2 regions of the Exiguobacterium sp. PHA03 genome follow, and region 2 is predicted to be linked to the other one. Evidence: predicted binding sites of a transcription regulator. Region 2 holds the regulator's gene; the other holds the start of a gene.

Region 1 (4,435 bases), 1.3 Mb from region 2:
GCATAAAGGAGAGTGGGCAGTCGGACAACCGAATGCAGTTGACCCAGCACCGTACATCTTTTGACATCCCACAGAATACTGAAAAGATAGGGTAACCTATCTTTTTTTGCTATACTGAAAAAAATAATGCGTTTTTAATGGAAGTGGGGAATCAAGCGTGAAAAAATCTACAACAGCAGTGATTGCGGTCAGTACCTTCGGGCTTGGTTTAGGGGCAGGCGCCGTCGGGATGCTAGCGGCTGGCGGAACGGATTCTGTCTCGACGTCATCGTCGTCGGCGAATGCGACGGGTGATTGGAAAAAAATCGACCAGGTCCGGCAGATGATCGAACAAAATTATCTAAAAGACGTGACAGATAAAGAGTTACTCGATGGTGCGTTATCTGGCATGACAGAAGTGCTTAACGATCCATATTCCGTTTATATGGATGAGTCGGAAACGACCTCATTCAACACGAATCTGTCGTCTTCGTTCGAAGGGATCGGTGCGACGCTTGAACAAAAAGGTGAGTCGATCGTCATCGTCTCGCCGATCAAAGGATCACCTGCTGAAAAAGCTGGTATCAAACCAGGCGACGTCATCCTAGAAATCGATGGTAAGTCGACAAAAGGTCAAAAGACGGATCAAGCCGTTAAAAAAATTCGTGGTGAAAAAGGAACGAATGTCGTCCTGACGATTCAGCGTAGCGGACAAGACGCGATGGAGGTCACGATTAAACGCGATACGATTCCAATCGAGACGGTCTATACGTCAACGGAGAATGTCAACGGCAAGAAGATCGGTGTCTTACAAGTAACACAGTTCTCGGAACCGACAGCAGAAGAGTTCGAGAAGGGGTTGACGAAACTCGAGAGTCAGAACATTGATGGACTCGTCATCGATGTACGCGGAAATCCGGGTGGTCTTTTGACGGCTGTCTCGAAAATGATCGCTCCGTTCATTCCGAAAGACGTGCCGATTTATCAAGTCGAGAACAATAAAGGCGAGCGCCAGCAGGAATTCGGGAAGGCAGACGAGAAGAAACCATATAACATCGTCGTCTTAGAAGACGGCGGATCGGCCTCAGCGTCCGAGATCCTTGCAGCCGGACTGAAGGAAGGAGCTGGCGCCGAAGTCGTCGGTACGAAGTCGTTCGGGAAAGGGATCGTCCAAAGTGCGTATGATTTGAAGGACGGTAGCGACCTGAAGTTAACGACGAACAAATGGCTGACACCAGACGGGAACTGGATCCACAAAAAAGGGGTCAAGCCGACGGTCGAAGTCAAACAACCGGCGTACTTCAACGTCACGAAAATTTTGACTGATCAAAAGTCACTCGCTGTCGGCGATTACGGAAAATCAGTCGAGAATGCCCACCTCGTCCTCGAAGCGATCGGGTACGAGCCAAAAGGACAGGACGGCTATTTTGGTGACACGATGAAACAAGCTGTCGAGGCTTTGCAAAAGGACGCGAAACTCGACGTCACTGGAAAAATCGATCAGCAGACAGCGGGTGAGATGGAGACGCGTCTCCTGAAGAAACTCCAGGACGATAAGAATGACGTCCAGCGGAAAAAAGCACTCGAGGTCGCTGCTCAATAATAAGGAATGGAAAGAGGTCTGAATGCGCGTGGAATTACTCGATGAAATTGGTTGGACCGCGATTAGTCTCATCGCCAGTCCGACCTTGTGGTTAGCACTCCTTGTCAGTTGGGTCATCGGCATCCGGCGTGTCAAACGGGAACGCGGACTGTTTCGCTCCCGGACACACGGTAAACGAAGCGATGTCCTCGAAACACTTTTACCAGGCCTACTCGTCGGTCTCGTCTTGTCCGTCGTCAGCGGATGGCTCGGATTGACAGTGACACCGCAGTACGCTCTACTGTTGATTGGACTTTCGAGCGTCCTGCTGTTGATTGGTGTCGTTCGTTTGAACCTGCCACTCTGGCCGATCGTCTTGCTTGGACTGACCGGCTGGTTCGTGATGGATTCACGTCTTGACTCGATCCGAGCGGTCGAGCCGAAGATGGTTTTATTACTTGCAACGTTGACGCTCGTCGCGGAATGTCTCCTCGTCTGGTGGCGCGGGCAGCGGCGTCTGTCACCGTCACTCGTCGTCTCAAAGCGCGGTCGCTTCATCGGTGGGCTGTCGGCAAATAAGCTTTGGCTGTTACCTCTACTTGTTTTCGTTCCGGGCGACGTGCTCGAGACGTGGTGGCCACGCTACAGCTTCCCGGAACTCGTTCCGGTCGTTCTCTGGTTACCGATCGGTTTCAGTTTCCTCTTTACAGGTAAGCTGCCGAAAGAATTGATGCGTCCGCTCGTTCAAGGACGTTTGATCACGAGTCTTGTTGCAGTTTTATTGACGGTTCTTGCGTACGTGACTGGTCAAGCTGAATGGCTCTACGGAATCGTCTTTTTGCTCGTCCTGCACATTTTGTTGCACCAGCGGGTCAAACGCTTGAACCGGGCGCAAACGCCGTTGTTCCTCAATGGAACACGTGGTGCCGTCATCCTTGGAACACTTCCCGATAAACCGGCTGCTGAGATGGGCTTGATTCCAGGTGAAGCGATCTATAAGGTCAACGGTGAGAAGGTCGATTCGGAAGCATCGTTCTATGAAGCCATCCAAAAACACAAACCGTATCTGCGTCTTGAAGTCATGAACCATAACGGCGACATCCGTTTTGCGCAACGTGCCTTTTATGAACAAGATCATCATGAGCTCGGTATCCTGTTCGTCAACGAACCGGTCCACGGTCGGACGAAGGTGCGATCCCTCCATTAAGAAGCTACTCCCTGTCACGCAACATTCGTGATGGGGATTTTTTTGTGAGCAAAAAAATTGATGCTCAACACTCGAAGCAAAAAGAAACTTTTGCATTTTCGAAAAAAAGGGTAACTTCCTAAAAGGAGCACTTCATAATCGAATGTTTGTTCGTAAAGTGATACAATAGAAATAGATTTTTTAACGTGATGAGGGGGAAGCAAACGATGGATTTTGAACTCGTTTCACCATTTGAACCAGGCGGTGATCAGCCGACGGCAATCGAAAAATTGGTGACTGGGCTAAAACAAGGCGAACGACATCAGACGTTGCTTGGGGCGACCGGTACCGGGAAGACGTTCACGGTCTCGAACGTCATCAAGGAAATCAAGAAACCGACGCTCGTCCTTGCCCATAACAAAACACTAGCGGGACAACTCTACTCGGAGTTCAAGGAATTTTTCCCAAACAACGCGGTCGAATACTTCGTTAGTTTTTATGATTATTACCAACCGGAAGCGTACGTTCCGTCGACGGATACGTTCATTGAGAAGGACTCTTCGATCAACGATGAGATCGATAAGTTGCGTCACTCGGCAACGTCCGCCTTGTTTGAACGAGAAGACGTCTTGATCGTTGCGTCTGTCTCGTGTATCTATGGTCTCGGTAACCCGGAAGAGTACAACAACCACGTCTTGTCACTGCGTGTCGGCAATGAGATGGGGCGAAACGAGATGCTCCGTCGTCTAATCGACATTCAGTATGAGCGTAACGACATCGACTTCCAGCGCGGACGGTTCCGCGTCCGCGGAGACGTCGTCGAAATCTTCCCGGCGTCACGCGACGAACAGTGTGTCCGGGTCGAGTTCTTCGGTGACGAGATTGAACGGATCCGTGACATGGATCCGCTGACAGGTGAGATCGTCGCGGACCGTGAACATATCTCGATCTTCCCGGCGTCCCACTTCGTGACGGGGGATACCCGTCTTCAGAAAGCGATCGCGAACATCGAGAAGGAACTGGAAGTCCAACTTGCTAAATTACGCGAAGACAATCAATTGCTCGAAGCGCAACGGCTTGAACAACGGACGAACTACGACCTCGAGATGATGCGTGAGATGGGTTATTGTTCCGGAATCGAGAACTACTCGCGTCACTTGAACTTGATGCCGGAAGGGGCAACACCGTATACATTGCTCGATTACTTCCCGAAGGACTTTTTACTTGTTGCCGATGAGTCACACGTCACATTGCCACAAATTCGCGGGATGTATAACGGGGACCAGGCACGGAAACAAGTCCTCGTCGATCACGGTTTCCGTCTTCCGTCGGCAAAAGACAACCGTCCGTTACGGTTCGAGGAGTTCGAGGAAAAAGTCAGTCAGGCGATCTATATCTCGGCGACACCAGGACCGTATGAACTCGAACATTCGAAAGAGATGGTCGAGCAAATCATCCGTCCGACGGGTCTCGTTGATCCAACGATTGAGATTCATCCGATCACAGGACAAATCGATTACTTGATGGATAACATCCGTGACCGGGTCGCGAAGAACGAACGTGTTCTCGTCACGACACTGACGAAGAAGATGGCAGAAGATTTGACCGATTACTTGAAAGAGAATGGCGTCAAGGTCAACTACATGCACTCGGAGATCAAGACGCTGGAACGGATTGAAATCATACGT
Region 2 (4,435 bases):
CTTAAATGTGATACAACTTTTCTAAATAGTATGTCACATTAAAATGAATGCGCTATCTATAGCCGTTCTGTCGACTCATACAGGATGCATGAATCCATGAAAGATCGCTATTAAGATGTATTGCTATCGTACAATGTTTCCTCATCTACTCACTTTAAACAAAAAAGATACTCGCTCTAAACAAAAAAGATACTCGCTCTAAACAAAAAAGAGGTCCGCTTGACGCGAGACCTCTTTCTTCTATAAAAGAAACGAACGATTATTGTTTATTCCGTTCTTCTTCTTGTGCTTGTTTCAATTTCTCAGGTGTTACGTCCGTTCCCTCTTCATCGACGATTTTCATACCCATGAGTTGGTTTTTGAATGATCCACGGAATGCTGCGAGATACGCTGCACGTAATTCTTTTTGCTCTGCCGTTTCCGCTTCCGATAACGGCTCAACTTTTGATTTATTCGCTAATGCATTAATTCGATCTAATTGTTCTTGTGATAACATGGAATCCCTCTTTCTTTATGACTCAAACTTGAGTAGTTCAATTGTATTCTTACTGTAAAAGAGCTTATAAAAAAAAGCAAGTTAACCGCGTCAGTCGACGGGTTACTTGCTTCTCATTCCGGGCTAGGTGTCAGTTCGCGGTATTCAAGATATCGACGATTGACCGTTGCTTTTGAAATATCATGCCCCATCCCCCGCAAGGTGATGGCGATATCAGAAAACGTCAATCCGAGTTCTCGAAGACGTACAATTTCTTCGATCGGTACGTCTTTTCGACTACGTCCTGCGTTCTCTCCTTGGCGATTGAGATTTCGTTCCGGGCGAAAACCTTGTTCGACTGCTCGCCGCATGCCACGGGCGATTTTTGCATTATGCAGTTTCCGTTGGTATTCTTCCACGAGTGAGACGATCTCAAGGACCATCGCTTCTGCATCCGCAAGTTGATATTCTCCATCTGAATCAAGCGTCATCAAGCGGACCCCATGTTTTTTGAATGTATGCAAAATAGCGATTTTTGCATTCCCTCGACCAATCCGTGTATCATCCGTCACGAGGACCGCATCTACCGTATCGCGTGTCACATAATCAAGAACTGTTAGCATCCCTTCCCGATCAACATCATATCCACTCTCTTTTTCAGAGACGATATCTACGACATCAAACCCCTTTTGAGACGCAACCTTCGAAAGCTCCATCCGTTGGCGTTCAATCGAACTATCTTGTGCTTCTTTTTCGGTCGATACTCGACAATAAATCACGACCTTCATCGTACCTCACATCCCTGTTCGTTCTTTCACAACTTTTCCATTTTGTCATTGTTGTGCGATTGGTACAACGATTTTGCTTTTTGAGATGACATGTTTTGTCTCAACATCATTATTTTTGATCAACCAGTTGACGTATTCCTCATCTGACATCGAACCGTCATTGTAGACTTCAGCAATTTGTTCGACTGTAGCGTTCTCATCGACCGTAACGGAAGCCGTCATCAATTGTGCTACCTTTTCATCTGGGCGTGGTGTGAGTAAAAAGATCACGAAGGCAATACTTAATGCATAGAAGAGAATAGAAAAAGCATGAGTACGAATCGTATGAATCATCATGAATCCCTCCAAATATGAAATGAATGAGTTAGAATAAACGTTCGCGGAACAATTGTTCGCATAATTCATAATAAACACAGAACCCGTGTTCGGTCAACACAAAATGTCGAACAATTGTTTGTACGCTCATTTGTTCTATGTTATAGTGAATTTAGAAACATATATTCTTACATTTCAAACTTCAATCCAGAAAGAGGTGGCAATTCGTATGCGGAAAATGTCTAAGCGCCAACAAGAGATTCTCGACTACATCGTCTCTGAAGTGAAACTGAAGGGGTATCCACCATCAGTTCGTGAAATCGGAGAAGCAGTCGGACTCGCGTCTAGCTCGACGGTACACGGTCATTTGGATCGACTCGAGAAACGGGGAATGATTCGCCGTGACCCGACGAAACCACGTGCGATTGAGATATTGCTTGATAAGCCTGAAGAAATCACGGAAGCTATCGTTCATGTTCCCGTCATCGGGAAAGTCACAGCTGGTCTTCCGATTACAGCGATTGAAAACATCGAAGAACAGTTCCCGCTCCCTGCACATTATGTAGGAAACGAAACGGTCTTCATGTTGACGATCGATGGTGAATCAATGATTAACGCAGGTATTCTTGACGGCGATCGCGTCATCGTACGCCAACAAAACACAGCAGAAAACGGAGAAATCGTCGTAGCTATGACCGAAGATAGCGAAGCGACGGTGAAACGGTTCTTCTTAGAAGATCAACAGGTACGTCTACAACCAGAAAATGACTCGATGGATCCGATGTATTTCGATAATGTCTCCATTCTTGGTAAGGTAATCGGCGTGTATCGGACGATTCATTGACGGAGGGACCAGTTACGGCTGGTCTTTTTTCATGCCTTCAGGAAATGTACATGATACCGTCAATACCGTCGCACTGACGGGTTACGTTGCGTATTCGGTCGCAACGCAACAAACGGATTGGTTACCAACTGCCATCGGTATCGCTGTCGGTACGCTTTGGTTGTCACCTGACCTCGATTTAAAGTCAGAACCGTATTATCGCTTTGGACCATTTCGAGTCCTGTGGATGCCTTATGTGAAGATCATGCCCCACCGCTCGATCTGGTCACACGGATTGATCATTGGGGATGTCATCCGACTCCTTTATAGTGCTGCACTTGTGATTCCCTTATTATTTCTCAGCTTGTATTTTCAAGTCATCGCGTCAGAGACCATTGATTCCTGGTTCGCTTCCCTACCCGCTTTTGTCATTGGTATCATGGTGGCGAGTACAATTCATATCCTACTAGATTATTCCAGTAGTTGGTTTCGACCTAAAAAAAGAAAAAAGCGTCGTCGTTAACATCTCTTTTGCTTGCTTGCAGGCAAGACGAGGTGTTTTCTTATCCAATTTTTCGTATCTTTAAACATTAAAATAAAAAATTTCCATTCCTATATTTCAATTATATGTATTGAAAACGTTATCAAATCGGAGTAATTTAAAGTAGAAAGACCATTATTTGCTTTAATCCAAAGGGAGGGTTTTTGCATGAATAACTTTGTATTGGAAATGATCGGTACGATGATCCTCATTCTGCTCGGGGATGGTGTCGTCGCCGGTGTCGTCTTGAGAAAGACGAAGTCCGAAAACAGCGGATGGATTGTCATCACGTTCGCTTGGGGTCTTGCCGTCATGACAGGAGCATTCGTCGCTGCTGAGAGTGGAGCGCACTTGAACCCTGCTTTAACAATTGCACTTGCTTTAAACTCTGATTTACCGTGGGCAGACGTTCCTGTCTATATTGCCGGACAACTTGTCGGAGCTTTCATCGGCGCCATTCTCGTTTGGCTTCATTACATGAAACATTTTGAAGCGACTGATGATCAAGCTGCAAAACTCGGTGTATTCGCAACAGGTCCAGCGATTCGCCATACGCCGTCGAACTTGATTTCTGAAATCATCGGGACATTCGTTCTCGTCTTCGGTATCTTGGCGCTCGGTTTAACGACATTCGGTGACGGCTTAAAACCACTTATCGTCGGTTTACTCGTCGTCGTCATCGGTCTATCACTTGGTGGTACAACAGGATATGCCATCAACCCGGCCCGTGACCTTGGACCGCGTATCGCACATGCTATCTTACCGATTCCGAATAAAGGGTCATCTGACTGGGGCTACTCATGGATTCCAGTTGTTGGTCCAATCATCGGCGGAGCGCTTGCCGTGTTCATCTATCAATTGATCTACTAAGATCACGTTTCACAAACACATACCGCTCAAGGGGGATTTCGAAATGGAAAACAAGTATATCCTAGCACTCGACCAAGGTACGACAAGCTCACGTGCGATCATCTTCGATCACGACGGGAAAATAGTCAACTCGGCACAACGGGAATTCAAGCAATACTTCCCGCAACCAGGCTGGGTCGAGCACGATGCAAACGAAATCTGGGGTTCGATTCTTGCTGTTATGGCTGAAGCACTCGGAACAGCAGATATCAAACCTGAGCAAATCGCCGGAATCGGAATCACGAACCAACGTGAAACGACAGTCGTCTGGAATAAAGAAACAGGTAAACCGGTTTATCACGCGCTCGTTTGGCAATCACGTCAAACGTCTGGTATCTGTGACGATTTAAAAGAACAGGGCTTGAATCAGAAGTTCCGTGATAAAACAGGACTTTTGATTGATGCCTACTTCTCTGGTACGAAAGTCAAATGGATTCTCGACAATGTCGAAGGCGCACGTGAGCAAGCAGAGAACGGTGAATTACTCTTCGGTACGATTGATACGTGGCTCGTTTGGAAATTGTCTGGTGGAAAAACGCATATCACGGATTACACGAACGCTTCACGGACATTGATGTACAACA

The links. Region 2 encodes LexA, which represses DNA repair genes until DNA is damaged. Its sites were predicted from a motif close to CGAACATATGTTCG; they were not measured.
Region 1: uvrB (excinuclease ABC subunit UvrB) is a predicted target of LexA. The motif match lies at 2,908-2,921, and genes of this name have one in related genera.

The regions. Positions count from the first base shown of each region.
Region 1 covers NZ_JAUTYQ010000001.1:1,768,872-1,773,306, reverse strand. Annotated here, with positions in the region: gene Q7C19_RS09325 (murein hydrolase activator EnvC family protein) at 1-64, shown strand, start outside; gene Q7C19_RS09320 (S41 family peptidase) at 158-1,582, shown strand; gene Q7C19_RS09315 (PDZ domain-containing protein) at 1,605-2,768, shown strand; gene uvrB (excinuclease ABC subunit UvrB) at 2,975-4,435, shown strand, end outside.
Region 2 covers NZ_JAUTYQ010000001.1:431,224-435,658, reverse strand. Annotated here, with positions in the region: gene Q7C19_RS02230 (DUF896 domain-containing protein) at 260-496, opposite strand; gene Q7C19_RS02225 (YneB family resolvase-like protein) at 610-1,263, opposite strand; gene yneA (cell division suppressor protein YneA) at 1,309-1,596, opposite strand; gene lexA (transcriptional repressor LexA) at 1,808-2,422, shown strand; gene Q7C19_RS02210 (metal-binding protein) at 2,454-2,924, shown strand; gene Q7C19_RS02205 (MIP/aquaporin family protein) at 3,111-3,812, shown strand; gene glpK (glycerol kinase GlpK) at 3,856-4,435, shown strand, end outside.